DNA from 4 places in the Dechloromonas sp. HYN0024 genome. Region 4 is predicted to be linked to each of the others. Evidence: predicted binding sites of a transcription regulator. Region 4 holds the regulator's gene; each other region holds the start of a gene.
What was found. The regulator sigma-54, encoded in region 4, starts transcription at its own class of promoters, with help from an activator protein. The targets are predictions, from matches to a motif close to TGGCACGCTTNCTGCTNA.

Region 1 (7,858 bases), 120 kb from region 4:
AAAGACCCGCCTCGCCCTCGCCCTGCTCATCCGCACGCGGCCCAACCTGCTGCTGCTCGACGAGCCGACCAACCATCTCGACCTCGAAATGCGCGAAGCCCTGACCTTCGCCCTGCAGGACTACGAAGGCGGCGTCGTCTTCGTGTCGCATGATCGCCACTTGCTGCGCACCTGCGCCGATGAACTACTCCTCGTCGCTGCTGGCAAAGTCACTGAATTCGACGGCGACCTCGACGACTACGCAGCCTGGCTGGCAGCCCAGCGCAGTGCCGAAAAAGCCCCAGAGCCCGATGCAGCGGCGGAAAAAAATGAACGTCTGGCGCAACGGGCCGATGCCAAAGCCAACCGGCAAGCGGTACTCGCCCAGCGCCGGCCGCTGGTCAAGGAAATCGAGCAACTTGAGCGCAAGCTGGCCAAGTGGAACGAGGAAAAAGCTGCGCTTGATGCCCAATTCGCCGATCCCGAGTTTTATACCGCTGTCGATCGGGTTAAAAGCGAGGAAATGCACAAACAGGCGGCACTCCTTGGCGAGCAGATTGATGAGGCAGAAATGCGCTGGCTGGAGGTGCATGAGGCGCTCGAGGGATTACCTGCCGTCGACTGATTGCCCCCCATCGCCAAAACCAGAGAAACCCCCACCCTCATCAGGTAAAATTGGCGTTTTACGAACATTCTCGCTGGAGCCCAACCGTGCAAATCGTCTGCCTAGACCTCGAAGGGGTCCTCGTCCCCGAAATCTGGATCGAATTCTCCAAACGCACGGGCATCCCCGAGCTGATGCGGACCACCCGCGACGAGCCGGATTACGACAAGCTCATGACCTACCGCCTGAATATCCTGCGCGAGCACAAGCTTGGCCTGCCGGACATCCAGAAGGTCATCGCGGAAATGGGGCCGATGCAGGGTGCCCGCGCCTTCCTCGACAAGCTGCGCGAGGATTACCAGGTCGTCATCCTGTCCGACACTTTCTACGAATTCGCCCATCCGCTGATGCGCCAGCTGGGCTGGCCGACGCTGTTCTGCCATTCGCTCGAAGCCGATGCCTCGGGCATGCTGGTCGCTTACCATCTGCGCATGCCGGACCAGAAGCGCGAAGCCGTGCAGCGTTTCAAGGAACTCAAGTTCACCATCGTCGCTGCCGGCGACTCGTACAACGATACCGCCATGCTCGGCGAAGCTCATGGTGGCATCCTCTTCCACCCGCCCGAGAATGTCATCCGCGAATTTCCGCAGTATCCGGTTGTCCTTAATTACGACGATCTGCGCACGGAAATCGACAAGGCGTTCGCCCGCGCAGCTGCCTGACGACAGCCCATCATGGTGGCGGGGAACGATTTCGACCCGGAATTGGTCCGTGGCCTCAAGGCCCTGGCCGAAACCACGTTCCCCAAGCGCTGCCGGTGCTGCAATCGCGTTTTCGCCGACGTCGCCGACTATGTAATGCAGACCGAAGCCATGCCGAATGGTCGGCGCTCACTCAAGCAGTCGTTCGACGATGACGGCACAGTGATTGTTGACCTCTATCGCAACTGCCCCTGCGGCTCGACGCTGATGGACTCCTTCAGCGACCGGCGCAATGCCACACCCCAAGGCGAGGCGCGGCGGGTACGTTTCGATGAGCTGATGGCCTATCTGGTCGGGCGCGGTCTGGCTGCCAATAACGCCCGTCTCGAATTGCTCAAGTTCCTGCGCGGCGAACCGAGCGAACTGCTCAGCACCATTCACCCGCCAGCCACCGGAAACCTGTAAAGAATGCATAACGACCGCTTCTACACGCTCTCAGCCTCCTGCCCCGACCAGGTTGGCATCATCGCCCGGGTTTCCGGCTTCATTGCCGGTAATGGCGGCTGGATTCTTGAATCGAGCTTCCATGCCGACGCCCTGACCGGGCGCTATTTCATGCGCATCGAGATCAAGGCCGATTCGCTGCCTTTCCTCCTCGCCGAGTTCCGCGAGCGTTTCCGCACTGAAGTCGGCGAGCCTCTGCAAATGACCTGGCAGATCAACGACAGCGCCATCAAGAAGCGCGTCGTCGTCATGGTTTCCAAGCAGGAACACTGTCTCTACGACCTGCTGGCCCGCTGGCAGGCCAAGGAACTGGACATCGAGATTCCCTGCGTCATTTCCAATCACGATACCTTCCGCGGCTTCGTCGAATGGCACGGCATTCCGTTCTATCACGTGCCCGTAACGCCAGATAACAAGGCCGCCGCCTACGCCGAGATCCAGCGCATTTTTGACGACGTACGCGGCGACTCGATGGTGCTTGCCCGCTACATGCAAGTCCTGTCACCCGCCCTTTGCGATGCGCTGGCCGGCCGGATCATCAACATCCACCACAGCTTCCTGCCCAGCTTTGCCGGCGCCAAGCCTTATCATCAGGCCTACACACGCGGCGTCAAGCTGATCGGGGCGACCTGTCACTACGTGACGAGCGAACTCGACGCGGGCCCAATCATCGAGCAGGACGTCATCCGCATCGACCATTCGGATTCGCCGGAAGACATGGTCCGCTACGGCAAGGACATCGAGAAGACCGTGCTTGCCCGCGGTCTGCGCTACCACCTGGAAGACCGGGTGCTGGTACACGGCAACAAAACCGTCGTTTTCCGCTGATCCGATCGCCCCGGCAGTTTTAACGCCGAAATGAAAAGCCGCCCGGCAGATTGCCCGGCGGCTTTTTGATGCCCAAAAAAAACGGGCACCCGAAGGTGCCCGAAGGGAGAGAGACTACAAACCTGATTAGTGGTGGTAGGCGGTTTCGCCGTGCGAGGTGAGGTCAAGACCTTCACGCTCTTCATCTTCCGGCACACGCAGACCAATCACGATATCGACCAGCTTGAAGGCGACGATGGAGACCACGGCCGACCACACTACGACGGTACCGACGCCCCACAGCTGGCTGATCACCTGGGCGGTCATGTCGAAGTCACCAACCTTGTTGGCCACGTAGTCATAGACGCCCGTGCCGCCGAGGGCCGGATCAACGAAGACACCGGTCAGGATGGCGCCGGTGATGCCGCCGACGCCATGGACGCCGAAGACGTCGAGGGAGTCATCTGCACCGAGCAGCTTCTTCAGGCCATTGACACCCCACAGGCAGATCACGCCGGCGATCAGGCCGATGATGATGGCGCCCATGACGCCGACGAAGCCGGCAGCCGGGGTGATGGCAACGAGACCAGCAACCGCACCGGAAGCAGCACCCAGCATGGAGGGCTTACCCTTGAGAATCCATTCAGCAAACATCCAGGACAGTGCAGCGCAAGCCGTTGCAACCCAGGTATTGACCATGGCCAGGGCAGCAGCACCCGAGGCTTCGAGGGCCGAACCAGCGTTGAAACCGAACCAGCCGAACCACAGCAGGGAAGCACCGATCATGGTGAAGGTCAGGGAGTGCGGGGCCATGGCGACGTTACCGAGACCGGTACGCTTGCCAACCATGTAGGCACCAACCAGACCAGCGATAGCGGCGTTGATATGCACGACGGTACCACCGGCGAAGTCAAGCGCGCCCTTCTGGAACAGGAAGCCAGCCGTCTTGCCGGCGGCTTCGCCAGCGGCAGCGTCGATGTAGGCATCAGGACCAGCCCAGTACCAGACCATGTGTGCCATCGGGATGTAGGACAGCGTGAACCAGATGACCATGAAGACCAGGATTGCGGAGAACTTGGCACGTTCGGCAAAGGAACCGACGATCAGGCCGCAGGTGATGGCGGCGAAGGCGCCCTGGAAGATGACGTAGGCCAGTTCGGAGATATTGACACCCTTGGAGAAGGTGGCGGCCACGGAATCAACCGTGACACCCTTCAGGAAGAGCTTGTCGAGTACGCCGAAGAACTGGTTGCCCTCGGTGAACGCTGCGGAGTAGCCATAAATGACCCACAACACAGAGATCAGCGAGAAGGTCACGAAGACCTGCATGAGCACCGACAGCATGTTCTTGGTGCGGACCAGACCACCGTAGAACAGGGCCAGGCCGGGGATGGACATGAGGATGACCAGAGCGGCACTGACCATGACCCAGGCGTTGTCGCCCTTGTTCGGCGGAATCGGTGCAGCAGCCGGGGCAGCGGCTTCGGCAGCGGCCGGCGCAGCAGCGGCCGGCGCAGCAGCGGCCGGCGCAGCGGCAGCCGAGACAGCAGCGACCGGCGCAGCCGGGGCAGCCTTTTCTTCAGCCCAGGACGGCGCGCTGAATGCGACAGCACCGACCAGAGCCAGCAATGCAAAGATACGTTTCATGATTTTGGGCTCCTTAGAGGGCATCGGTACCGGTTTCACCGGTGCGAATACGAATGACCTGCTCGACGTCGAAGACGAAGATCTTGCCGTCACCGATCTTGCCGGTGCTGGCTGCCTTTTCGATAGCCTCGATGACCTGATCCAGCTGCTCGTCCTTGACGGCGGCTTCGATCTTTACCTTGGGCAGGAAATCGACGACATATTCGGCGCCCCGATACAGCTCGGTGTGCCCCTTCTGCCGGCCGAAACCCTTCACTTCAGTGACGGTGATGCCCTGTACGCCAATGGCGGACAACGCTTCACGCACTTCGTCAAGCTTGAACGGCTTGATGATGGCGGTTACGAATTTCATGATGAGTAGTTCCCCATTTAGGTTGAAATCTGTTCTCCCCCACCTGCGCCGGCCGGTGCACTGGCGGGGGAGTTTTTAAGCTTGATTAGAAAGTCTTGGAGACAGAGAGGACGGCGGTGTTCTTGCCGGCGTAGAAGTTCTGGCTACCCTTGGCAACGTTGACCCAGTTATAGGCAGTCTTGTCGGCATCGGTGCCGATGTAGGACAGGCCGAAAACATAGCCACCGACATCCTTCGTTACGCCCAGCTTCCAGTCGGCGTAGTCACCAGTGGTGCTGTGAGCCAGATCGAGGTAGCCGACATGGCCGTTCACGCCCCAGCCGTCACCCAGATCATAGGCAGCACCCAGATCGATGTAGTAGGTGCCCTTGGTGTTGGCAGCGTTGAAATAGTCCGTGACAGCGTAGGAAGCCTTCAGGGTCAGGAACTTCCAGCTCGTGCCAACGTAAACTTCACCGTTATGAACAACACCGCTCTTGAAACCGCCAGCAGCACCATCGGTACCCGGGTAGTAGTAGTACAGGCCGCCGACATCCAGGCCGAAGTCACCGAAGGCCATCTTGTAGCCGCCGTAGAAGTCCATTTCCAGGTTGCCACCCGGATAGCCAGCGTAGGAGCTGACATTGGAGTTCCAGTTACCGACATACAGACCGCTCGAGTGGGCGTAGTCGAAGCCGCCTTGCAGGGCCGGCTTGCCCATGGTCTGGTCGATACCGCGGAAACGGTAGCTGGAGAACAGGCCGACGTTGCCGGTCAGGGCCGGAGCTTCAGCCGCCGGAGCAGCTTCTTCAGCAAAAGCCGGAACGGCAAAGGCGCTAACCAGGGCCAGGGCGATAAGTGATTTCTTCATGTGATCTCTCCTACAGATTGATTAAAGTGAAAAAGATATTTGTGCAGTACAGCAATAGCAGAAGCCGTGCCAGGTCATTTTTTTGATAAAAATCAAAGGATTGCCGGTACACCCCTAATCCACGCACCATTTTGTCGCACCAAAGCGGTGCGGTTACAGAGCGTTACGCACCACAGGTAAGCGGATGGCCAAAAGCGGAAAAATCCCGTTGTGTTAAACTTGAAAATCAACGGAGGACATCATGCTCGACCCCAAGACACTTGAAGAATTCGGCGCCAAGATCAGCGCCCTGCTGGCCAATTCGCCGGCCAAAGACATCGAAAAAAACGCAAAAATGGTCATGAGCGGCTTTTTCTCGAAGCTCGATCTGGTCACCCGCGAGGAATTCGACGTCCAGGCTGAAGTGCTGGCCCGCACCCGCGAAAAGCTCAAGGCCCTCGAAGCCCGCGTCGACGCTCTGGAAAAGTCCCGCTCGGGTCAGTAAGCCGAGCACTTCATGGCGCTGGCCATCGCTCACAGTCGTGGACTGGATGGCCTCAACGCCCCGCCGGTGACGGTCGAGGCCCATCTGGCGAGCGGCCTGCCCAGCTTTTTGATGGTCGGTCCCCCCGGTTCAGGCAAATCCATGCTGGCCGCCCGCTTGCCCGGCCTCATGCCAACCCTGCACGGCGAAGCCGCCAAGGCCTCAGCTGCCGTGCTGTCCCTGGTCGGCCAGTTCCGCCCGGAAGCTTTTGGCGTTAGACCTTACCGCCAGCCGCACCATACCGCCTCGGCCGTCGCCCTGGTCGGCGGTGGCAACCCGCCGCGCCCCGGCGAAATCAGTCTGGCCCATCAGGGCATTTTGTTCCTCGACGAATTGTCGGAATTCGACCGCAAAGTGCTGGAAACCCTGCGTGAGCCGCTTGAGTCAGGTGTCGTCCATATCGCCCGGGCGGCCCGACAAGCGGAATTTCCCGCCGAGTTTCAGCTCATTGCGGCTATGAATCCCTGTCCCTGTGGCTACCATGGCGCACCGAACGGCAAATGCCGATGCACGGTGGATCAGGTTGCCCGTTATCGCGGCAAGCTTTCCGGCCCGTTTCTTGACCGCATCGACCTGATCATCGAGGTTCCCGCCCTGCTCGTCGAAAGTCTCGCCGGCAAGGCGGATGGTGAATCCTCGGCCAGTGTTCGTGGCCGCGTCGAACAGGCGCAGAACCGGCAGCAGGCACGACAGCAGAAACCAAACGCCCGCTTGAGCACCAAGGAAGTTGACGCCACCTGCCAACCCGACGCAACGGGCAACAAGCTGCTGCAACAGGCCACCGCCCAGCTCGACCTGTCGGCCCGCGCCTGGCACCGCATCCTCAAAGTTGCCCGGACCATCGCCGACCTGGCCGCCAGCGACGATATCCGCGCTGCTCATATTGCCGAAGCCATCCAGTATCGGCGTTTCGCCCGTGGGTGAACACCAGACCCGGCGCGAGACACGCGGCATTGCCATTCTGCTGGCCTCGCTGTCGGCCCTCGGTCCGTTTTCCATCGACACGTATTTGCCGTCGTTTCACGAAATCGCTGAAAAGCTCAACGCCACACCGCTCGAAGTTCAGCAGACGCTATCCATCTACCTGCTCTCCTTCGCCCTGATGACCCTGTGGCATGGCGCCATTGCCGACCGTTTCGGCCGGCGCAAGGTGATCCTTGTCGCCATCGGGCTGTTTGCTGTCGCCTCCGCCGGCTGCACCCTGGCCACGCGCATCGAGCACCTGTGGTTCTGGCGGGCCATGCAGGGCATGACGGCGGGGGCCGGCATCGTCATCAGCCGCGCCATCGTCCGCGACCTGTTCGACGGGCCGCCAGCCCAGCGCCTGATGTCGCAGATCACCATGATGTTCGCACTGGCTCCGGCCATCGCCCCGGTCATTGGCGGCTGGCTGCAGACCTTCTTTGGCTGGCGCTCGGTCTTTGCCTTCCTCGTGGTGGCCACCGCCGCGCTGTGGCTGGCCTGCTGGAAACTGCTGCCGGAAACCCTGCCACCGGAAAAGCGGCAATCGCTGCGCCCGGGCTATCTTGGCCGAACTTACTGGAAAGTCCTGTCGTCGCCGCCCTTCCTCCTCGCCTGCGCGGCGCTGTCGCTTAATTTCTCCGGTTTTTTCATCTATGTCCTGTCGGCGCCGGTGTTTCTGATGACCCATCTCGGCGTCCCGGAAACCGGCTTTCTCTGGCTCTTCGGCCCGGCCATGGGCGGGCTGATCGCTGGCTCGTGGCTATCGGGCCGGCTGGCCGGGAAAGTGTCGCCAAGCCGGACCATCGTCCTTGGCTACCTGATCATGGGCGGTGCGGCAACAATTAATCTGGCTGTCAATCTGGCCCTGCCACCGGGATTGCCCTGGAGCGTCATGCCGCTTTTCATTTATACGACAGGCATGTCGCTG
Region 2 (7,858 bases), 820 kb from region 4:
ACCGCAACAATGGCCTTGGCCTGGTTGAAATCCTCGGCATAACCACTGGCATAGAGCAGGCAGGCCAGTTGGTTGGCGAGTGGCTTGGGCAGCGGCACCTGCTTGTCAAGCACACGCCTGATCCATTTCGCCGTGCTCACAGCATCATTGGCCTCCGGCAGGTTGGGGAGCGCACGCAGGCTCTCATGTTCAGCTTCGAACAGGGGCACGACCCCGCCTTCGTGGATGAATTCAAGGCGCGGGCGACGCTTTGGATTGGCAAACGGTTCTCCTTCGGTGCCACGCAGAAGCAAGCCATGACCACCACGGACCAGGAGAATCTCGCGCATCAGGTCGATGAATTCAGGATGCGTCGCCGGGGCGACCATCACCGCATCGCCACGGAACGGGTTGATCAGCTTGACCAGGCTATGGGCGCTATTGCGCACCCCCATCCGGCTGCGCAGGCCTAACAGGTTGTGAATACCTGGGCAGAGCGCGTTGAGGGGCAGAAAGGCCAGGCCTTTTTCTTCGATGGCTATCTGGGCCTGGGTCGTCGACGAAACTGGCATGACGCCGAGCTCGCGAAAAATATGCGCCGTCGTCACCCGGCCAAAGCCTTCGAGCAAGCCATGGACCAATACCGGGACGCCAAAGCGCTGGAGCAGAAGGGCCAACAGCGGTGTCAGATTGGCTTCCTTGCGGGCGCCGTTGTAGGTCGGCAGAACCACCGGACGAACCCGACCGTGCGGCATGTCGAGTTTGTTGATGCGCTCGTCGGTGGCATCGAGGAAGCCGAGCATTTCGTCGAGCGATTCACCTTTGACGCGCAGACCCAGAATGATCGCGCCCAGTTCGAGATCGGGCACCCCGCCATCGAGCATCGCCGCATAGAGCTGCTGCGCATCGTCGCGCGGCAGATCGCGGGCGCCCTGGGCACCACGTCCGATCTCCTTGATAAATTGTCCGTAACTCACTGTCTCCTCCGGTCGCGGTCAGGCCGCAGCTGCTATTTTTTGGGGGTATTCGGCCACCATGCGCTTGATATCCGGCACACAGGAACCACAGAACGTGCCGCACTTGAGGGTCTTCTGAACTTGCGGCAGATCAGCACCGAGCGCCAACTCCTTCTCGATCTGAACATCACTGACATCAGCACACTTGCAGACGATATGGCGCGCCAACATGGTCACTGGCGGCTTGGCCAACGGGGCCAGGGCAAAGCGGATCAGGCTGGCGTCCAGCTCGTCCTCGGCCATCGCCTGCCTGAGCCAGGCCAGGGCCAAGGTTTCGCCAGCCAGCCGGACGCCCAGCAGACGGCCGTCCCGGGCGATGGCCTTTTTGCAGATCCGGCGCGAGGCATCGACATAGACGATGGCGCCATCGTCAGCATCGAGACCAAAGAGTGCATCCAGACCACGAATTTGCCCGTCAGACAACGGTGCCCCGCTGGCCGCGCGACAAACAACGAGCGGACTGGTACGGCCATACAGACCGACATTGGCATAAGGGAAGTCGGCCAGTACGGTACGGGCGCGCTGGAGCAACTCAAGCGACTCGGACTGGCTGACGCAACGGCGAACGATGGCGAGTGGATAGGACAAATCCAGTCGGGCGATCTGTACCGCTGCATGCTTGAGTTCGGGCTGTTTCGAGTAGTGGTCGGTCGCCGCCGAGGCCAGTGCATTGGCCCCCGGCGTGTTCATGAACTGGTTGCCCCAGTGCATCGGCATCCAGGCCCGCCCTTTGACCAGCCCCGAGCGTTCGGCAACCCGCACCACCATCTCGCCGCGGCCATTGCTTACCCTTGCCAGGTCACCTGAAGCCAGGCCACGGTGCCGCATATCGCACGGGTGCATGGCCAGCAGCGGTTCGTCTTCAAGGTTGAAGAGACGCGGTACGGTACCGGTACGGCTCATGCCGTGCCACTGATCGCGCATGCGACCGGAAAGGAGGCTAATCGGCAAGTCGGGGGTGGTCAGTTCAGCCGTTGGCTGATGTTCGATGGCGATGAAGCGCGCCTTGCCGTCCTCGGTCGAAAAGCGGCCATCCTCGTAGAGACGGATCTTGCCGCTGGCTGCACCTTCCGGATACGGCCATTGTTGTGGCCCTTCCCTTTCGAGCAAGGCATAGGACAAGCCGGTGATATCGAGGTCACGGCCACGGGTGCTTTCGCGATGCTCATTGAAGATGGACTCTGCATCTTTGTAGGGAAACAACTGGTCAGCCTCTAGCTTGCCCAGTTTTTTGCCCAGGCGACGGGCGAAATCGACGACGATCTCCCAGTCATGCCGCGCCTCTCCCGGCGCAGATACGGCTGACTGAACGCGGGTGATGCACCGTTCGGAGTTGGTCACCGTACCGTATTTTTCACCCCAGCCACTGGCCGGCAATAGTAGATCGGCATAGGCTGCCGTATCGGTATTGCCGTAGGCTTCCTGCAGCACCACATATTCGGCCGCCTGCAAGGCATCGCGAACGGCTGCCTGATTAGGTAGCGACTGTGCCGGATTGGTACAGGCGATCCATACCGCCTTTATTTCGCCGGTTTTCAGGGCCGCAAACAGATCGACCGCAGATTTACCAGGGTTCGCCGGCACTTCGGGCACGCCCCAGAGACGGGCCACCTCGGCACGATGGTCCGGATTGTCCAGATCGCGGTGCGCCGACAGAAGGTTGGACAGCCCGCCCACCTCGCGCCCGCCCATCGCATTTGGCTGGCCGGTGAGCGAAAATGGCCCGGCCCCCGGCTTGCCGATCTGCCCGGTTGCCAAATGCAGATGGATGATGCCAGCGTTGTTGTGGGTACCATGAACCGATTGGTTCAGGCCCTGACAGTACAGCGAAAGGGAAGCGCCACTGGCACCAAACCAGCGGGCCGCCTGAATAATGGCATCAGCCGGAATGCCGCACACGGCGGCGACGTATTCCGGCGTATAGCTTTTGACAATCCCGGCCAGCCCTTCAAATCCCCTGGTATGAGCGGATACATAGGTCTGATCAACCAGACCTTCGCTGATCATGATGTTGAGCATGCCGTTGAACAGGGCAATATCACTGCCGGGTTTGATCGGCAGATGCAGGTCGGCAATGTCGGCACTTTCCGTACGGCGGGGATCAGCGACGATGATTTTCAGGTCCGGATTGGCGGCCTTGGCATCTTCGATATAGCGAAAAACGATCGGATGGGCGATGGCAGGGTTGGCGCCGGCAATGAAAATGACCTTGGCCTGCAGAATGTCCGCATAACTGCAAGGCGGTGCATCAGCACCGAGCGTCTGCTTGTAGCCGGCAACAGCCGAGGACATGCACAGGCGCGAGTTGGTATCGACATTGTTGGTACCGATCAGCCCCTTGGCCAACTTGTTGAAAACGTAATAGTCCTCGGTCATCAGCTGACCGGAAATGTAGAAGGCGACGGAATCGGGGCCGTATTGCCGAATGGTGTTGGCAAACCGCTCAGCGGCATCATCAAGAGCCGACTCCCACGAGACTCTTTGCCCCGGCGCGCTGCGCCCAGGTCGTTTTTCAGGAAAACTCAGGCGATAAGTCGGGTTGGCCGTCTGGTTCAGAGTGGCCCCCTTGGTGCACAGGCGGCCGCGATTGGCCGGGTGCTCCGGGTCGCCACGCAGGCCGGTTATCCTGTCGTCCTCGGTTTCGATGAGTACGCCACAGCCAACACCGCAGTAACAACAGGTAGATTTAACTTCAGATCGCATGATTTTCCTTCCGGCTTGGCTTGAGCAACAGCCATGCCACATAGAAAAATCATGGACTTGCGTAAAAAAAGGGGACATCCCCTGCAGGAATATCCCCTTTTTAGTGCATCCACTTCAACCCTGATCCCTATTTGATGCGTTGTAGCCAGGGACGCCCCGTTTCCGGGCGTGGAGGTTCGGGTGGCGGCTCATCCGTTTCGGGTTTGGCTTCGGCGGCATCGATGAACTCGGCATCTGCCTCATCTTCAGCGCCGTCGACCTCAAACGCCATGCCGGCGCCGTTTTCCCGTGCATAAATTGCCGAAACACGCTCAAGGGGCACCGACAGTTCGCGGGCAACGCCGCCAAATCGAGCCTGAAAATCGATGAAATCATTGCCGATCAGCAGCTTTTTTGTCGCATCCGGGCCCAGATTGAGCACAATCTGGTTGTCCCGAACGAACTCGCGGGGAACCCGCGTCCGTTCATCGACTTCAACCGCGATATGCGGCGTAAAACCGTTGTCGCAGCACCATTCCCAGATGGCACGCAGGAGGTAGGGCTTGGTTGACGGAAGTTCCATGCCTTACTTGCGCATTGCCTTTTCGGAGGGGGTCAGTGCGTCGATAAAACCCTGACGGCTGAAGATGCGCTCGGCGTATTTCATGAGCGGAGCGGCAGCCTTGCCAAGATCGATGCCATAGTGGTCGAGACGCCACAACAACGGGGCAATGGCCACGTCGAGCATGGAGAATTCATCGCCGAGCATGAACTTCTGCTTGTTGAAGATGGGCACGATCTCGGTCAGGCGAGCCTTGATTTCCTGACGGGCCTTGTCGGCCGTCTTGCCGTTCTTCTCGATCACTTCCATGAAGGAGAAGATTTCGCGTTCCATGCCGACCAGCAACTGGCGGGCGCGGGCGCGCATGATCGGATCAGCCGGCATCAGTTGCGGATGCGGGAAGCGCTCGTCGATGTATTCGTTGATGATGTTCGGCTCGAACAGGACGAGGTCGCGCTCAACCAGAACCGGCACACGATTGTGTGGGTTGATGGCAGCCATTTCTTCCGGCTTGTTGAACATGTCGACATCGATGACCTGAAAGTCCATGCCCTTTTCGAACAGGACGATGCGGCAACGATGGCTGAATGGGCAGGTGGTGCCCGAGTAGAGGTTCATCATTTGTGGTAACCCTCAAAATGAGATTCGGCATCGGGGGCCGGCCAGAGCCAAACCCGCGATGCCGTTAGCCGATCCGGACAGGATCAGTGAATGTCTTTCCAGTATTCCTTCTTGAGCGCGTAGGCGACAACAAAGAGAACTGCCAGGAAGGCGAGAACGAACCAGCCGAGCGTCCGACGATACTCCTGCTGCGGCTCACCCATCCAGACCATGAAGCCGACCAGATCGGAAACCGACTTGTCGAATTCGGCCGGCGGCATCGAACCCGGGACAGCCAGTTCCAGCTTGTGCGTTTCGTGATTCATCACTTGCTGGCCTTGCAGGCCATACAGGATATGCGGCATGCCGACGTTCTCGAACACCGTGTTGTTCCAGCCGGTCGGACGGTTCTCGTCACGATAGAAGGAACGCAGATAGGTGTAGAGCCAATCAGCACCGCCACCGGCATTACCGGCATCGCCACGAGCCCGGGCGATGATGGTCAGATCCGGGGGAGCAGCACCAAACCACAGCTTCTGCTCGTCGGAACGAGCCGCGATGCGCATCAGTTCGCCGATCTTGTCCGACGTAAACATCAGGTTTTCCTTGACCTGTTGTTCAGTCAGCCCAAGATCCAGCAGGTTCTTGTAGCGCATGTAGGATGCACCGTGGCAGTTCATGCAGTAATTGACAAACAGCTTGGCGCCGTTCTGCAAGGCTGGCTTGTCCTTCACCGAGCCAGGCCACTTGTCGATATGGGCCGTGCTGCCGCTGGCAAATGCCATGATCGGCGCGAAGAGCAATGCGATAAGGAATTTTTTCATTTTAGGCATCCTCTCACTTGAACGTCACACGGTCAGGGACCGGCTTGAACTTGTCCATCCGCGACCACCACGGCATGCCGAGGAAGAAGCCGAAGTAGAACACCGAACAAATCTGCGATACCAGTTCACCGATCGGAGACGGGGACAGGGTGCCCAGATAGCCGAGAACGAAGAAGACGACCACGAAAATGCTCAGCAGGGTCTTGTAGATCGGGCCGCGGTAACGGATCGACTTGACCGGGCTGCGATCCAGCCAGGGCAGGAAGGCGAAGATCACCACCGAAGCGCCCATGGCCACAACCCCCCAGAACTTGGCATCGAGACCAAACAGCGGATAGGTCACGGCGCGCAGGATCGAGTAGAACGGCGTGAAGTACCAGACCGGCGAAATGTGCGGCGGGGTCTTCAGCGGGTCAGCCGGATAGAAGTTCGGCGTTTCGAGGAAGTAACCGCCACCTTCCGGTGCCCAGAACATGACTGCCGAGAAAACCATCAGGAAGACAACCACACCGACGATGTCCTTGACCGTGTAGTACGGGTGGAAGGGGATACCATCAACCGGGTGGCCGTTGGCACCAATATTGGCCTTTATTTCGACACCGTCCGGGTTGTTCGAACCGGTTTCGTGCAGGGCCAGCACGTGCGCTGCCACCAGACCAATAAGGACGAGCGGGAAGGCGATTACGTGGAAGGAGAAGAAGCGGTTGAGGGTTGCATCGCCGACCACGAAGTCACCGCGGATGATCAGCGAAAGGTCGCCACCGATAACCGGAATCGCCGAGAACAGATTGACGATAACCTGGGCGCCCCAGTACGACATCTGACCCCACGGCAGCAGGTAACCGAAGAAGGCCTCGCCCATCAGGCACAGGAAGATGCCGACACCGAACAGCCAGGTCAGCTCACGCGGCTTGCGATACGAACCGTAGAGCAGGCCACGGAACATGTGCATGTACACCACGATGAAGAAGGCCGACGCACCGGTTGAGTGCATGTAGCGGATCAGCCAGCCACCGGACACATCTCGCATGATGTATTCGACCGAAGCGAAGGCAATTGGCACGCCATTGGCGTTCAGTGCCGCATCCGGCTTGTAGTGCATGACCAGGAAGATGCCGGTGACGATCTGGATGACCAGAACCAGCAGGGCCAGAGAGCCAAAGAAATACCAGAAGTTGAAGTTCTTCGGTGCGTAGTACTCGGACAGGTGACCCTTCCACAGGGAAGTCGCCGGGAAACGGGCATCAACCCATTCCAGCGCGTTGCCAGCCAGCGAGCCGTCGGACTTGTACTTTTCGAAATTGCCAGCAGCCATTTTATGCTCCCTTCTTGTCTTCGCCGATCAGGATACGGGTATCAGCGAGATACACGTGCGGCGGCACTTCGAGGTTGGTCGGGGCAGGCTTCGACTTGTAAACGCGACCGGCAAAGTCGAAGGTCGAACCGTGGCATGGGCACAGGAAGCCACCGAGCCATTCGCCAGGCATGCCTTCTTCGGCACCCTTCTTGAATTTCTGACCAGGCGAGCAACCGAGGTGGGTACAAATACCGACGACGACCATGATTTCCGGCTTGATCGAACGGGTATCGTTCTGCGCATAAGCGGGCTGCTGATTTTTCTCGGACTTCGGATCGGCCACGGCATCTGCCAGCTTGGGCAGCGTTTCCATCATTTCCTTGGTGCGGTTGATGATCCACACCGGCTTGCCGCGCCACTCGACGGTCATCATCTGACCGGCTTCCAGCTTGCTGATATCGACTTCGACCGGTGCGCCTGCAGCCTTGGCACGTTCGGACGGAAGCAAGCTGGAGACGAACGGCACGAGTGCGGCAACCGCGCCCGCCCCGCCCACGGCCGCGGTCGCAACGACCAAACGCCGCCGTCCGCAGTCCATTTTTCCTTGATTGCTCATAACGCTGACCCCTAACGGAATTAGATGGGATAGAAATTAAACGCTAAATTATACGGCATCGGGCGGCTCGATAAAAGCCGGATATCACCCGGCACAAGCCTTACGTTCGCGCAAAGCCTGAGCCAGGGTCCCACTATCAACATATTCGAGCTCGCCACCGACTGGAATACCGCGGGCAATCCTCGTCACACCGACGCCTTTGGCCCCGAGCATAGCGGTAATATAGTGCGCCGTGGCTTCACCTTCATTGGTGTAGTTGGTCGCCAAAATTACCTCTCGCAC
Region 3 (7,858 bases), 1.5 Mb from region 4:
TCGGGGGGCCGGGGCCATGCGCTGGCCCTGAACAAAAGGATCGAAAATACGCTGCCTGTCCTCTTCGGCTACACCCGGTCCCTGATCAACGCAGTCAAAGCGCCAGAGGCCTTCGCCATGGCTGACAGCGAGGCGGACTTCACCGCCTTCCGGGCTGAAGTCGATAGCGTTCGACAACAGGTTATCGAGCACCACGGTCATTTTGTCGCCATCGAGCATGGCCGACTCCTCGGGGCTATCGATAATCACCTTCAGATGCCGCGACTGGCTGTGCAACTCACGGCGCTGCGCCACCGCATCAAGCAGCTTGTGCAGCCGGGTCGGCGCAATTTGCAGGCGGCGCGCCTCGAAGGCGGCAGCGTTGAGCGTCAGCAGGCTTTCGATCTGCACCTGCAAACTGGCGACATTGTGCTGAAGAATATCGACCACTTCGCGCTGTCCGGCGGCCAGCGTACCGGGAACCTCCTCGCGCAGCAGGGAGACTCCTTCCTTGAGCGCGGTCAGCGGTGTTTTGAGTTCGTGCGAGACGTGCCGCAAGGCACGTTCGCGATCAGCCTCCAGTTCGGCCAGGCGTTGCCGCAACCAGTCGAGGCGCTTACCCAGCTGGCGCAGGTCGGCCGGGCCGCCGACCGTGACCGCTTCATCGAAACGGCTGGCACCGAGCCGGATGATCGCCTGTTCAAGATGGCGAACCGGCCGGACCAGCCACCAGCCCATAGCCAGGGCGACCAGCAGCGCGCCGACCAGAGCGAGACCGATGCGTACACCCAAACGCATCCGGTTGGCCTCCAGCTCATCGAGCGCCGCCCGATTTTGCGCTTCGATCCAGCGCTGCCCGGCCTGCTTCAGCAGGCCATCGAGCTCGGCCATGCGGGCCAGCAGGGGAATAATTTCGGCCTGCGGGATATTTTGATCAAGGCCACTGCGCAACGCCTCGGCCACCATGCGCCAACCGCCGAGCAAAGGAATAAGCGGCTCGGCAACCTGCGTATCGAGTCGATCAATGACGGCCAGCGACTGACTGAGATGCTCGTCAAAGCGCTGGCGGAAAACCGGGCTGTCGAGCACCAGGTATTGCCGTGCGCTGCGCTCAATATCGACGGTGCGCTCACCGAGTTCCTGGATAGATGCCGTCAGCTGAACCGCCAGTTCGCTGCTGCGCCGGTTCTGATCGACCAGGCGCTCGACAACCAGCCAGCTTTGCACCGCCGCCCCGCCGAGGAGCAGGACGATCAGGGCAAAGCCAAGCAACATCCCCTGGCGAAAGGAAATTCGATTCATCGGCACTCAAGTGTCCAAAACTGAAGTTTATACGGCCCGCGCCACAGAGGGCGCTGAAAACGGCTCGACAGGAGCCCCCGTCGGGCACCATTTGTTCATCCGTTATTACTTTCAAATCAATAGATTAGAAACATGTCCTGATTTTACGACAAGGCCATGGCCCTGATCAGCCCACTTTCCCGGAAAAGCCAAAAATAGATGTCGCAAATTCACGACAGATAGGCCTCGAAATTCTACAAACAGCTTTCAAATAAATATCTAATCAACTGAATAAATTGATTATTTAAATCATGGCACGCTTATCGCGTTAAGGATCTGGTCAGCTATCGACAAAAACCACAAGACGGGAGTCCCCATGTTCAACAAACCCACCATCACCAACCGCAATGACCTCATCACCCGCCGCGAGGTCAACAACATTCTCGGCAATACAACCACGCCTGCTGCTGCATCAGCCACCCCGGCCAATGCGCCAGCTGCAGCAAGCGTTACATCAGACAAAGCAGAGACCGCCAATCCGACCGAAAACGTCATGGGTGCCCGCCTCATCGTCGGCCCCGATGTCAAACTCAAGGGCGCCGAAATTCTCGACTGCGATACGCTGGTGGTCGAGGGACGCGTCGAGGCCACCATGGACAGCCGGGTCATCCGCATTGCCGACAATGGCTCGTTCTCCGGCAAGGTCAGCATCGACATCGCCGAAATACACGGCACCTTCGAAGGCGAACTGACGGCACGCTCGCAACTGATCATTCACGCCACCGGCAAGGTGCATGGCAAGATCCGCTACGGCAAGCTGGTCATTGATGAAGGGGGCGAGCTGTGTGGTGATATCAACGCCCTTTCGGCCGAAAAGTCGCCCTCTTTTCACCGCCGCGACGAAGCGGCAACGACGCTGACCGCTGTCGTCGGCTGAATCCCCCTCAACCACGCATCGTTGAGGGCAATAAGGCCGGCCACCGGTCTTTTTCCCCCTTAAGCCCGGCAAATGACCAGCCCCCCGCCACTCGGGAGGCTGGTCATTTGCCTTGAAGCCTCGTAGACTCCGCGCATCATTAATATTTACGACGACAGGTAGGCTCAATGGCTCAATACGTAATGTCCATGCTCCGCGTGAGCAAGATCGTCCCGCCCAAGCGGCAGATCATCAAGGATATTTCCCTCTCTTTCTTCCCCGGTGCCAAGATCGGCCTGCTCGGCCTGAACGGCTCGGGCAAATCGACCGTGCTCAAGATCATGGCCGGCGTGGACAAGGAATACGACGGCGAGGTGCAGCACCTGGCCGGCGTTTCCATCGGCTATCTGCCGCAGGAGCCGGTGCTCGATGCGGCCAAGACGGTGCGCGAAGAAGTTGAATCGGCCATGGGCGAAGTCATGCAGGCCCAAGCCAAGCTGGACGAGGTATACGCCGCCTACGCCGATCCGGAAGCCGATTTCGACAAGCTGGCTGAAGAACAGGCCCGCCTGGAAGCGATCATTGCCACCGCCGGCTCCGACACCGAAGCCCAGATGGAACTGGCTGCCGATGCCCTGCGCCTGCCGCCCTGGGATGCCGTAATCGGCGTCCTCTCCGGTGGCGAAAAACGCCGCGTCGCCCTGTGCAAGCTGCTCCTCGCCAAGCCCGACATGCTGCTCCTCGACGAACCGACCAACCACCTCGACGCCGAATCGGTCGAATGGCTGGAACAGTTCCTCGTCCGCTTCCCCGGCACTGTCGTCGCCGTCACCCACGACCGTTACTTCCTCGACAACGCCGCCGAGTGGATTCTCGAACTCGACCGTGGCCACGGCATTCCGTACAAGGGCAATTACTCGTCCTGGCTGGAGCAGAAGGAAGCCCGCCTGGAAACCGAAAACAAGCAGATCGACGCCCACATGAAGGCGATGAAGCAGGAACTCGAATGGGTCCGCTCCAATCCGAAGGCGCGTCAGGCCAAATCGAAGTCCCGTCTGGCCCGCTTCGAGGAACTATCGAGCCAGGAATACCAGAAGCGCAATGAAACCCAGGAAATCTTCATTCCGGTTGGTGATCGCCTGGGCGGCAAAGTCATCGAGTTCAACGGCGTCACCAAATCGTTTGGTGACAAATTGCTGCTCGACAACGTCAGCTTCACCATCCCGGCCGGCGCCATCGTCGGCATCATCGGCCCGAACGGCGCCGGTAAATCGACCCTGTTCAAGATGATCACCGGCCAGCAACAGCCGGATTCCGGCACGGTCGATATCGGGCCGACGGTCAAGATGGCTTACGTCGATCAGTCGCGTGACTGCCTCGACGGCAGCAAGACGGTCTTCGAAGAACTGGCCCAGGGCAGCGATATCCTGCAGATCGGCAAGTTCGAGATGCCCAGCCGCGCCTATATCGGCCGCTTCAACTTCAAGGGCGCCGACCAGGGCAAGCAGGTCGGCAATCTTTCCGGCGGTGAGCGCGGTCGCCTGCACCTGGCCAAGACGCTGATGACTGGCGGCAACGTGCTGCTCCTTGACGAACCGTCCAATGACCTCGACGTCGAAACTCTGCGCGCACTGGAAGATGCCCTGCTCGAATTTCCCGGCTGCGCCATGGTCATCTCGCACGATCGCTGGTTCCTCGACCGTATCTGTACGCATATCCTGGCTGCCGAAGGCGATTCGCAGTGGAATTTCTTCGAAGGCAACTTCCAGGAATACGAGGAAGACAAGAAGAAACGTCTGGGCGAAGAAGGTGCGAAGCCGAAGCGGATCCGCTACAAGCCGATCACCCGCTAAACAAAAATGGCCGGAATTTTACTTCCGGCCATTTTTTTGTCCCGGACTATCAGCCGAAGGCAACGGTAAACGCAAAACGGGCGCCATCAGGCGCCCGTCTTTTCTTCTTCCCCCGCCAATGCGGAAGGCTGAAACCAGAAATCTTAGTGCTTGAGATTAGCCGAAAAAACCGCTTTCGACTTCTCGGAAAAATGGAATTCGTTGAAAGCACGGGTAATTTCGGCTTCGTTGCGGCCTTCGGAATGATCTTCGAAGCTGATACCGATCAGCTTGCCGTTGGCAGCCAGGGTCTGGAATGCAAAACGCCAGCGCTGTGCTTCAGCCAGGCGCTCACGCAGTTCGACTTCGTTGGAAATGGTAATACCGGCTTTCTTCAGGGAATCCAGGAATTGCTCGAAGGATTCGTTGCTCAGACTGCCCATTTATCTCTCTCCGTTTATATGCGGTGTTTGAACACCATGTGCCTAATAACGATGCAGTTTTGATTCGGTTGACACGAAAGTGATAGAAGTTTGAATGCGATAATGTCGCCCCATGAAGAAGCCAAACACCTCCGCCGAGATTCCTGAAATCCGCCCCGGGCAGTCCATCGAACTGCTCAAGGAACTCCACATCCTGACCCGCGACGGCAAGCTCAACCAGGACACCCGGCGCAAGCTCAAGCAGGTCTATCACCTCTACCAGTTCATCGAACCCCTGCTGGAAGGTGCCGAGACGCTGGTCGACCATGGTGCCGGCAAGTCATACCTTGGTTTCATCCTCTACGACCTCTACCTCAAGGGACGCGACAGCGGCGAGATCATCGGTATCGAAACGCGGGCCGAACTCGTCGATAAATCACAGGTTCTGGCCGCCCGGCTTGGTTTCGAGCGCATGCGCTTCCTCGCCTGCACGGTCGAGGACTCGCTGACCGCCCCGGAATTGCCGACCAGCATCGATGTCGTCACCGCCCTGCACGCCTGCAACACGGCAACCGACGACGCCATCCGTTTCGCCCTGAGCAAGAACGCCAAACACATGGTCCTCGTCCCCTGCTGTCAGGCTGAGGTCGCCGCCACCATGCGGGCGCGCAAAAATGAATCACTGTCGCAAAAGCCGCTCGCCGAGTTATGGCGTCACCCCATCCACACTCGCGAACTCGGCAGCCACCTGACCAACGTCCTGCGCTGCCTGCTCCTTGAGTCGCACGGCTACGATGTCACCGTCACCGAACTGGTGGGCTGGGAACATTCCATGAAAAATGAACTGATCATCGCCAGCAAACGTGGCCAGCCTCGCAAAAATGCCCGCGAACGGGCCGAAGCCATCCTGCGCGAGTTCAATCTCGAAGAACTTGCCCCGCGTTTCACGTACTAAGGCGCCATGACCCGCATTCAACACCCTCTCGAACTCCTCGCCCCGGCCAAGAACGCCGATTTCGGCATTGAAGCCATCAAGCATGGTGCCGACGCCGTCTATATCGGCGGCCCGGCCTTTGGCGCGCGCTACGGTGCGGGCAACGATGTCGCCGAGATCAAGCGCCTGTGCGATTTTGCCCATCGCTACCGCGCCAAGGTATTTGTCGCGCTCAACACCATCCTGCGCGATGACGAACTCGAAGACAGCCGCCTGCTCGCCTGGCAGCTTTACGAAGCCGGCGCCGACGCGCTGATCATTCAGGACATGGGCCTGCTCGAACTCGACTTGCCGCCCATCCAGCTGCACGCCAGCACCCAGACCGACAACCGCAACCCCGACAAGGTGAAATTTCTCGAAGATGTCGGCTTCTCACAGGTCGTTCTGGCGCGCGAATGCAGCTTAAACGAAATTATTAAGATATCTTCTCAAACCAATGTTTCATTGGAGTATTTTGTTCACGGCGCTCTCTGCGTTGCGTTCAGCGGCCAGTGCTACATCAGCCAGGCCCACACCGGGCGCAGCGCCAATCGCGGCGAGTGTTCACAGGCCTGCCGCCTGCCTTACACCCTGGTCGACGACAAGGGCAAGACGATCACCGAGAACCAGCACCTGCTGTCGATGAAGGATAACAACCAGAGCGACAATCTGATCGACCTGATCCGCGCCGGAGTGTGCTCCTTCAAGATCGAGGGCCGGCTGAAAGACCTCAGTTACGTCAAAAACATCACGGCTCACTATCGCCGGCTGCTCGACGACATCATCGCCAAACACCCCGAATACACCCGCGCCTCCAGCGGGCGCAGCACTTACACCTTCACGCCGCAGCCGGACAAGACCTTCAATCGGGGCTATACCGACTATTTCGCCAACGACCGCCAGGACGATATCGGTGCTTTCGATTCGCCAGCCTTTGTCGGTGAACTGATCGGCGAAGTCGTCGACATTGGCGACGGCTGCTTCACCGTCAATGCCGAAAAGCCCTTCCACAATGGCGATGGCGTCTGTTTCTATAATGGCCACGGCGAAGTCGTCGGCATGCGCATCAATCGGGCCGACGGCACAACCCTCTTCCCAGCCGAAATGCCGGAGGAGCTGACCGCCGGCGCCACCCTCTTCCGCAACCGCGACCAGGCGTTCGAGCGGGCTTTGGAGAAGGAATCGGCCGACCGCCGCATTTCAGTGAAGCCGGTTTTTACCGAGACCAACACCGGCCTGAGCTTGACCCTGACCGACGAAGATGGCGTGACCGCCACAACCAGCCACGACATCGGGCCAAAATCCGACTGGCAACTGGCCCAGAACCCCGAGCCGGCGATGGCCAAACTGAGCGAAAACCTCGGCAAGTTCGGCAACACCATGTTTATCGCCGAGCCGGTCGAACTGAAACTGTCGCAACCATGGTTCCTGCCCGTCAGCGCCATCAACGCCCTGCGCCGCGAGGCCACCGAAAAGCTTGAAGCAGCCCGCCTGGCCAGTCACCCACGCCCACCCCGCGCCACCCCGGCAGCCAACCCCGCACCCTATCCGCAGGAAGAACTGACCTATCTCGGCAACGTCTTCAACGCCAAGGCCCGCCACTTCTACGAGAAGCATGGCGTCAAGCTGATCGAGGAAGCCTACGAGGCCGGCAACGAAAAGGGCATGGTGTCGCTGATGATCACCCGCCACTGCCTGCGCTACAGCTTCAATCTCTGCCCGAAAGAGGTCAAACACCTCAAGCCGGACCCGATGACGCTGATCAACGGCAGTGAAAAGCTGATCCTCAAGTTCGACTGCAAAGCCTGTGAAATGCATGTCGTTGGCAAAATGAAGAAAGGCGTGAAGCTCAACCTCGGCACCATCCGGCCCACATGAAAGACCCGACCCACTGCCCTTCCTGCCGCCAGACGATGGTCCGCCAGACCTTCGAGCGCCAGACTCACGGCAGTGTCGAACTCGATCTGTGCTTCAACTGCCAGGGCATCTGGTTCGATGAATTTGAGAGCATCCAGATCACACCGGGCGGCATTGTCGAGTTGTTCAAACTGCTCCATGAGCACCAGGATGACCCGCGTACGGCGCTGAGCGAGCCGCTCAAATGTCCGCGCTGCGCTGAACGACTGTTGCAGGGCCTTGATCTCGCCAAGCATGGCGGCAAATTCAACTACCACCGCTGCCTGCAAAAACACGGACGTTTCACGACCTTTGCCCAGTTCATGATTGAAAAGGGCTTCGTCCGCCAGCTTAACCCGGCCGAAATCGAGGCCCTCTCGGCCAGGATCGGCATCATTCGCTGCATGGGTTGCGGTGCCCCGGTCGATATCCGCAAGGACCACGCCTGCAGCCATTGCCGGGCCCCCATCACCATTCTTGACCCAAGCGCTGTCGAACAGGCGCTCAGCCGGTTTCAACAGGCTGAAGTGCGCCGCACGACACGCGATGTCGAGTTGCT
Region 4 (7,858 bases):
AAACGAGCAGGTAGAGAACGACGAACCAGATCAGCATGATCGCGTGGTCAACGGAGGCAAGGGTTTGAAAACGCTGGAATTATAAGGTCGTTGATTGCATTTTCGGCGTCAAAAGGGAGCGTCCGAGTGAAATTGCACGGGGGCTTCGGTGGCCGGGTGAAAAAGCCCCAGATCCATGGCGTGCAGCAACAGTCGATCGGCCAGCGCCGTTGCCTCGCCGCCATAGAGGTCGTCGCCGAGAATCGGATGGCCGAGCGAGGCCAGATGTACCCGCAGTTGGTGCGAGCGTCCGGTCACTGGCTCCAGTTCGACGCGTGTCGTATTGGCGACGGGGTCGCGGCTGATCACACGAAAGCGGGTCAGGGAAGGCTTTCCGATCTCGAAATCGACCTTTTGCCGGGGGCGGTTTGGCCAGTCGCAAATGAGCGGCAGCTCAACCTCGCCCCTATCGTCGGCCATCAGCCCGGCGACGACGGCAAGGTAACGCTTGTCGATCTGGCGTTCCCGGAAAAACCTTGAAAGCCGCCTGTGCATTTCGGCACCACGCGCCAGGACCAGCAGGCCCGAGGTCGACATATCCAGGCGATGGGCAATCAGGGCATCGGGAAATCTCGCCTGAACGCGGGACGCGAGGCAGTCGTCCATGCCCTCCCCGCGTCCAGGGACAGAGAGCAGACCGGACGGCTTGTCGACGACGATGATGTCGGTGTCGACATGAATCAGCGTCAGCCCAAGGTTGGGGGGCGGCAGATAGGCAGTCAAAATGGCTTTGCCCGAATGCTGCAGGTGCTGTCGGTGAACGCGGTGCTGTCGCGAAACCAGGCGGCGCCCGGCGAGCTTTGGGCGCAGACGCGATGTTCGGTCTGCTGGCTGGCCCACCAGTACCAGAGGGCCGGCTTGGTCCAGCCCGAAGGGGCAAGGATGGTCAGGGCGATACCCAGCAGCAGCTGGCGATGCCTTGATTTGCATGCAGAATTTTCTTGCCAAGCGGCCATGGTAAATGTACTGTATTTATACACAGTATCTAATTAAAGACGGAGCGGGCTGGGAATATACCTCGTCCTTTCCGTGTGATCACTGAAATTGATGGCGACCGATTGCCTTTGCGAAGCAGTCAGCTAGTCGATCAAGCTCAGCAATTTCTATTCCATCTTTGGCCCCTGTGCCATAATCCGCTCAAATTTCCGAGGTAACCCCATGGACGACAACAAGGCAAAGGCGCTCGCCGCAGCGCTGCAACAGATCGAAAAGCAATTCGGCAAAGGCTCCATCATGAAGATGGGCGATGCCGAAATCGACGAAGGCATTCAGGTGGTGTCTACCGGCTCGCTCGGTCTGGACATTGCTCTTGGTGTCGGTGGTCTGCCGCGTGGCCGTGTCGTCGAAATCTACGGTCCGGAATCCTCGGGCAAGACCACGCTGTGCCTGCAGGTCGTTGCCGAAATGCAGAAACTCGGTGGCGTCGCCGCCTTCATCGACGCCGAACACGCGCTCGATCCGCAATATGCCCAGAAGCTCGGCGTCAGTGTCGGCGATCTGCTCATCTCGCAGCCCGACACCGGCGAACAGGCGCTTGAGATCGCCGATATGCTGGTTCGCTCCGGCTCTGTGGACATCATTGTCATCGACTCGGTGGCTGCCCTTACGCCGCGTGCCGAAATCGAAGGCGAAATGGGCGACCAGATGGTTGGTCTGCATGCCCGCCTGATGAGCCAGGCTCTGCGCAAGCTGACCGCCAACATCAAGAAGACGAATACCCTGGTCATCTTCATCAACCAGATCCGAATGAAGATCGGTGTCATGTTCGGCTCGCCGGAAACCACTACCGGCGGCAATGCGCTCAAGTTTTACGCGTCTGTCCGTCTTGATATCCGCCGTATCGGCGCGATCAAGAAGGGCGATGAAGTGATCGGCAGCGAAACCAAGGTCAAGGTCGTCAAGAACAAGGTCGCCCCACCCTTCCGTGAAGCCATTTTCGACATCCTTTACGGAGAAGGCATTTCGCGTCAGGGTGAAGTCGTCGAAATGGGCGTTGCCCACAAGTTGGTCGAGAAGTCGGGTGCTTGGTATTCCTACAAGGGCGAAAAAATCGGCCAGGGCAAGGACAATTCCCGCGAATTCCTGAAATCGCACCCGGAAATCGCCCAGGAAATCGAAGCGAAGATTCGTGAGGCGGCCAGTACCACCGTCATCAAGCCGACCAAGGCTGCTGCCGCTGATGCCTGACCTCCGCGTCCGTGCCCTGCAATTGCTGACCCGGCGTGATTACAGCCGGGCCGGCTTGCAGGCCAAGTTGGCGCCGCACGCCGAATCCGAAGAAGAACTTACGGGTGTTCTTGACACCCTGCAGGCCGAGCGCCTGCTTTCCGATTGCCGTTATGCCACCCAGCGGGTGGCTGCCCGCGGCCGGCGCTACGGCGATGCCCGCCTGCGTCAGGAACTGCGCCAGCAAGGCGTAAGCGATACCGACATCGCGGCGGCGCTCCCCGAGGCTGGCGACGAAGCCGAGCGCTGTCGGGTTATATGGGCAAAGAAATTCGGCCAGCCGCCGAAAACTGCCGAAGAGCGTGCTAAACAGATGCGTTTCCTGCAATATCGCGGTTTTTCCGGCGACGCTATTCGCCGGGCCATGCAGGGAGTGGATGAATGAACATGCCGGCCGCCAAACTATCGGCTCACAATCTCAGGAAGCGCTACAAGGCGCGGACGGTGGTTGAGGACGTCTCTTTCGAGGTCAAGTCGGGTGAGGTCGTCGGCCTGCTCGGGCCGAACGGTGCCGGCAAGACCACTTGTTTTTACATGATCGTCGGGCTGGTTGCGGCTGATGGTGGCGAAGTCTATATCGACGACAATCGCCTGACCCACCTGCCGATGCATAGCCGGGCACGGCTCGGCCTGTCTTACCTGCCGCAGGAGGCCTCGGTATTTCGCAAACTGAATGTCGAGGAAAACATCCGCGCCATTCTCGAACTGCTCAACCTGCCGGAAGCCGAACTCAATGATCGCCTGGAAGGCTTGCTCAGCGAGCTGCATGTCGGCCACGTCCGCCATGTCAACGCTTCGGCGCTCTCCGGCGGTGAGCGGCGACGGGTCGAAATAGCCCGGGCGCTGGCCACCAATCCGCGGTTTATCCTGCTCGATGAACCGTTTGCCGGCGTCGATCCGATCGCCGTGCTCGAAATTCAGAAAATCATCCGCTTCCTCAAGGAGCGCGGTATTGGTGTGCTGATTACCGACCATAACGTTCGCGAGACGCTCGGTATCTGCGATCACGCCTACATTATCAACGCCGGAAACGTTCTGGCGGCTGGACGTCCGGCCGAAATCGTCGATAATGAAAGCGTACGAAAGGTTTATCTCGGCGAGCATTTCAAGCTCTGACCGAAAGATAGAAACCGCTACTCACCGATGAAGCCGGCACTCCAGCTAAAACTCTCCCAACACCTGGCGCTTACTCCTCAGTTGCAGCAGTCGATCAAGCTGTTGCAGCTGTCGACAATCGAAATGCAGCAGGAAATCGAGCGTTACCTGCTCGAAAATCCCATGCTTGAGCGCGAGGACGAACAGGGGGCCGAGACTTTTTCCAGTGCCCAGCAGTTCGATTCGCCGCAAACCAGCGAAGGCGAGCGCGAGCAAAAGGCCGAGCGCGAAGAGCGTGATGCCCGCGACGACCGCGAGCAGGATGTTCCGTCTGCACCCTCCGATGTCGATGACGACCGCTGGGCTTCCGATGCTGGTACCTTCACCGGGGCCGGACGGGACGACGACGATGACAACGATTCGCAGGACATCCACGGGACGACGATTAGCCTGCGCGACCATCTTGGCTGGCAGTTGGGGATGACCCAGGTGTCCGAGCGTGACCGTAGCCTGGTGCGCTTCCTGATCGAAGCGCTTGATGATGATGGCTATCTGTCGGCTTCGCTGGAAGAACTCTGGGAAACCTTGCCGCCGGAATACGAAATTGAAATCGAAGAGCTGGAAATTGCGCTGCATCACATCCAGAACTTCGACCCGGTCGGCATCGGTGCGCGCAATCTGCAGGAATGTCTGGCCCTGCAACTCAAGGCCCTGCCTGGCGGCGATGCCACCCGCGATCTGGCCCTGACCATTGTTCAGAAACATCTCGAACTTCTGGCCGCCCGCGATTTTGCCAAGATTCGCCGGCTGACCGGTTGCGACGACGAGTCGCTGAAGGCTGCGCAGAGCGTCATTACCAGCCTGAATCCACGCCCGGCAGCCCGTTTTTCACAGATCGAGGCCCGCTATATCACGCCCGATGTTATCGTGAAGAAGCTCAAGGGCAAGTGGACCGCCTACATTAATCCGGATGCTTATCCGCGTCTGCGCATCAATCGTCTCTACGCGGAAATTCTGTCCAAGCAGCGGCGCGGCAACGGCAATCTGTCGACTCAGTTGCAGGAAGCCCGCTGGCTGATCAAAAACGTTCAGCAACGGTTCGAAACCATACACCGCGTGACACAAGCCATCGTTGATCGCCAACGGCAGTTTTTCGAGCATGGGGAAGTGGCGATGCGGCCGCTGGTCCTGCGCGAAATTGCCGATATTCTCGGTTTGCATGAATCGACGGTATCGCGTGTCACCAGCCAGAAATACATGGCGACGCCGCGTGGTATCTTCGAATTGAAATACTTCTTCGGCAGCCATGTCGCCACTGATACTGGCGGTGCGTGTTCTGCTACGGCCATCCGGGCACTGATCAAGCAGTTGATCTCGGCTGAGGATGGCAAGAAGCCCTTGTCGGATAGTCAATTATCCGAAATACTAGGCCAGCAGGGAATCGTAGTTGCCCGACGGACGGTCGCCAAATACCGCGAGTCGCTCAACATTCCCCCGGTCAATTTACGCAAGACCCTGTAGAGAGAGGAGAATAAAGTGAATCTGCAGATTAGTGGGCATCACATTGAAGTTACCCCGGCACTTCGCGAATACGTCGAAAACAAGCTGGATCCGGTGATTCGCCATTTCGACAAGGTGACTGGCGTCAACGTCGTCCTGTCCGTCGAAAAGCTCAAACAGAAGGCCGAAGTGACCGTCCATGTTCCGGGTAAGGACATGCATGTCGAAGAGTCCGGTGACGATCTCTACGCCGCCATCGATGCCCTGTTCGATAAACTGGACCGTCAGGTTCAGAAGTACAAGCAGAAGGTCCAGGATCACCATCGTGGTGACAAGCCCGGGCTGCACGCCGCCGCTGAATAAGCGCCGAACGGGCCGCGGCGAAGCATGCTGCGGCCTTTGTTTTTCTCACCTTCCCCATGAATCCCTTAACCAATCTCCTATCCGCCGATCAGGTTCTGCTTGATCTCGATGCCAGCAGCAAGAAGCGTGTTTTCGAACAGGCTGGCATGCTCTTCGAAAATCGCCTTGGCCTCGCCCGGTCGATCATTTTCGACAGCCTCTTCGCGCGCGAAAAGCTCGGCTCTACCGGCCTCGGTCAGGGCGTGGCGATTCCCCACGGCCGGATAAAGGGTCTTAAACAGGCTGTCGGTGCGTTTATGCGCCTGACGACCCCGGTACCATTTGACTCACCGGATGGACGCCCTGTTGATCTGCTCTTCGTTCTGCTGGTACCCGAACAGGCTACCGAGCAGCACCTGCAAATTCTCTCCGAGCTGGCGCAAAAGTTTTCTGACCGGGCATTTCGCGAAAAACTGCATGTCGTTGCTGCCCCGGCCGAAGTTGTTTCAATGTTTCAGGTGGTCAGCTAGGTCGTGCGCCACGTCAGCCTGGTTCAGCTTTACGAAGACAATCGCGAAAAGCTGTTGTTGAACTGGAATGTTGTACCCGATGCCGATCGACGTATCGAGATCAAAGGCTCCAACAACTATGGCGCCGATCTGGTCGGGCATATCAATATCATTCACCCGGAACGTCTGCAGGTCCTTGGCCTGGCTGAATATGAATGGGCCATGCGGATCGGCGAACGCCGCTTCGCTCAGATGCTTGGCGATCTGCTGGGGGCCCAGCCGCCAGCCGTGATCGTGGCTGATGGCCTGGCACCGCCACCGCTGGTGGTTGAAACCTGTACCGAATTTACTACCCCGCTGATTTTTTCACCCAAGCCCTGTTCGGCGATTATCGATCTGCTGCGCATCTACCTGTCTGCCCGCCTGGCCGATACGGTGAATCTCCATGGTGTGTTCATGGATGTCCTGGGGATGGGCGTGCTGATTACGGGCGACTCCGGGGTCGGCAAGTCTGAACTGGCCCTTGAGCTGATTTCCCGGGGGCATGGCTTGGTTGCTGACGATGTGGTCGAAATGGCGAGAATCGCCCCGACCACCATCGAAGGGCGTTGTCCCGGCATGCTGCGCGACTTTCTGGAGGTGCGCGGACTCGGCCTGCTCAATATCCGGACGATTTTTGGTGAAACGGCATCGCGCCGCAAGATGAAACTGAAGCTGATTGTTCATCTGCAAAAAACGTCCACGGCCGTCGATGCTCCCCGTCTGCCGCTTGATGCCCAGACCCACGAGGTCCTTGGCGTACCGATCCGCAAAGTGGTCATTCCCGTGGCGGCCGGACGTAACCTCGCGGTCTTGCTCGAAGCGGCGGTTCGCAACACGATTCTTCAGTTGCGCGGCATCGACAGCATGCAGGATTTCATGGATCGCCAGCAGCGTACGATGCTTGACGATGACGCATGAATGGCTGATAGTAGGCCCGTTTCTCAACCATAACCGAGGATTCCAGATGAAGAAACTGATCGCGCTGTTGATTGTTGCATTCGCTGCTACGACTGCCTACGCTGCTGATGACTGTGCCGCCAAGGCTGCCGAGAAGAAACTGGCTGGTGCCGCCAAGAACAGTTTCATCAAGAAGTGCACGAAGGATGCCGGTGCTGCCACCGAAAATGCCGCTTGTGCCGCTACCGCCAAGGAAAAGAAACTGGCTGGTGCCGCCAAGAACAGTTTCATGAAGAAGTGTTCGGCTGACGCTGCAGCCAAGTAAGTACCCGCGAGGGAGAGATCGGCCATCTGCGGATGGCCGATTTTCCTTTCAGCCCGATGTTTCGTTAGAGGTACTCGAATTCGGCGATTTCGGACTGGCCCTCGCTGGCCGAATTGCCGAAACTGATCTGACCATGACTTTCGAGATTGATTTCATGGCGATGAACCATCACTTCCTGGCGACCGGCTAAGGTGACGAAGCAGCCGTTGGTGCTGGTATCGACAAGATAGCAGCCATCGTCGCGGCGCTCGAGGCGTGCGTGTTGGCGTGACGCTTTGCGGTCATCAATGACAAGTTTGCAGCCAAGATCACGGCCAATGGTCAGTACCGGCGTCTTGTCATCGACCAGATAGGCCTTGCCACGATGGCGGATGCAGAGGCGGCCCACCGCCTGCGCGACGTTGCCGGCACCGAAGATCGAATGGACGGAACTGGCGGTGACCCCCTGATAGGTCGGCCAGTTGATCTTGAACAGGGACAGTACCTGGCCACTTTCGGGCACGGTACCCAGTTCGGGGGCGGGATCGGGGGCAATGTAACTGGGTTCGGACAACTGCTCGACCAGCGCCGAACTGCACACAATCTGTTCGCGTTTGGCAATGCCGGTGATGCGGGCAGTCGTGGCGATGGCAGAACCGGTCAGTTTCTTGCCTTCGTCGGCAACTTCGCCAAAGTGCAAACCGATTCGTATGGTCAGTTTCAGGCCAGAAACCGGTGGCAGGTCGGCAATCCGCTCCTGCATGTCGATTGCCGCCTGGCAGGCATCTTCGGCAGTCTGGAAGGTGGCCAGCAACTCGTCGCCAACGACCTCGATGGTCTTTCCTTTGTAGCCGTCGATCGAGCGCTTCATGCGCTTGAGGCAACGCTCAACCGCATGCATGGC

Region 1: a site for sigma-54 is predicted at 5,499-5,516, ahead of HYN24_RS00315 (TorF family putative porin). Genes of this name have one in related genera too.
Region 2: a site for sigma-54 is predicted at 3,720-3,737, ahead of HYN24_RS03735 (nitrate reductase). Genes of this name have one in related genera too.
Region 3: a site for sigma-54 is predicted at 1,573-1,590, ahead of HYN24_RS08145 (polymer-forming cytoskeletal protein). Genes of this name have one in related genera too.

What each region holds. Positions count from the first base shown of each region.
Region 1 covers NZ_CP031842.1:66,462-74,319, reverse strand. The annotation lists gene HYN24_RS00345 (ATP-binding cassette domain-containing protein) at 1-604, shown strand, start outside; gene thrH (bifunctional phosphoserine phosphatase/homoserine phosphotransferase ThrH) at 691-1,305, shown strand; gene HYN24_RS00335 (oxidoreductase) at 1,318-1,749, shown strand; gene purU (formyltetrahydrofolate deformylase) at 1,753-2,616, shown strand; gene HYN24_RS00325 (ammonium transporter) at 2,743-4,242, opposite strand; gene glnK (P-II family nitrogen regulator) at 4,256-4,594, opposite strand; gene HYN24_RS00315 (TorF family putative porin) at 4,680-5,444, opposite strand; gene HYN24_RS00310 (accessory factor UbiK family protein) at 5,686-5,928, shown strand; partial or broken gene HYN24_RS00305 (YifB family Mg chelatase-like AAA ATPase) at 6,016-6,891, shown strand; gene HYN24_RS00300 (multidrug effflux MFS transporter) at 6,884-7,858, shown strand, end outside.
Region 2 covers NZ_CP031842.1:763,573-771,430, reverse strand. The annotation lists gene ybiB (DNA-binding protein YbiB) at 1-956, opposite strand, end outside; gene HYN24_RS03735 (nitrate reductase) at 975-3,698, opposite strand; gene HYN24_RS03730 (ClpXP protease specificity-enhancing factor) at 3,826-4,260, opposite strand; gene HYN24_RS03725 (glutathione S-transferase N-terminal domain-containing protein) at 4,264-4,860, opposite strand; gene HYN24_RS03720 (cytochrome c1) at 4,944-5,663, opposite strand; gene HYN24_RS03715 (cytochrome bc complex cytochrome b subunit) at 5,677-6,978, opposite strand; gene petA (ubiquinol-cytochrome c reductase iron-sulfur subunit) at 6,980-7,576, opposite strand; gene recR (recombination mediator RecR) at 7,661-7,858, opposite strand, start outside.
Region 3 covers NZ_CP031842.1:1,677,697-1,685,554, forward strand. The annotation lists gene HYN24_RS08140 (ATP-binding protein) at 1-1,281, opposite strand, end outside; gene HYN24_RS08145 (polymer-forming cytoskeletal protein) at 1,637-2,197, shown strand; gene ettA (energy-dependent translational throttle protein EttA) at 2,365-4,029, shown strand; gene HYN24_RS08155 (hypothetical protein) at 4,173-4,451, opposite strand; gene HYN24_RS08160 (SAM-dependent methyltransferase) at 4,564-5,385, shown strand; gene HYN24_RS08165 (U32 family peptidase) at 5,392-7,281, shown strand; gene HYN24_RS08170 (zf-TFIIB domain-containing protein) at 7,278-7,858, shown strand, end outside.
Region 4 covers NZ_CP031842.1:3,201,318-3,209,175, reverse strand. The annotation lists gene HYN24_RS15485 (sodium:solute symporter family protein) at 1-37, opposite strand, end outside; gene HYN24_RS15480 (RluA family pseudouridine synthase) at 109-765, opposite strand; gene HYN24_RS16235 (hypothetical protein) at 759-995, opposite strand; gene recA (recombinase RecA) at 1,198-2,226, shown strand; gene recX (recombination regulator RecX) at 2,219-2,650, shown strand; gene lptB (LPS export ABC transporter ATP-binding protein) at 2,647-3,381, shown strand; gene HYN24_RS15460 (RNA polymerase factor sigma-54) at 3,409-4,881, shown strand; gene hpf (ribosome hibernation-promoting factor, HPF/YfiA family) at 4,897-5,223, shown strand; gene ptsN (PTS IIA-like nitrogen regulatory protein PtsN) at 5,280-5,732, shown strand; gene hprK (HPr(Ser) kinase/phosphatase) at 5,736-6,671, shown strand; gene HYN24_RS15440 (PsiF family protein) at 6,718-6,975, shown strand; gene HYN24_RS15435 (adenylate/guanylate cyclase domain-containing protein) at 7,040-7,858, opposite strand, start outside.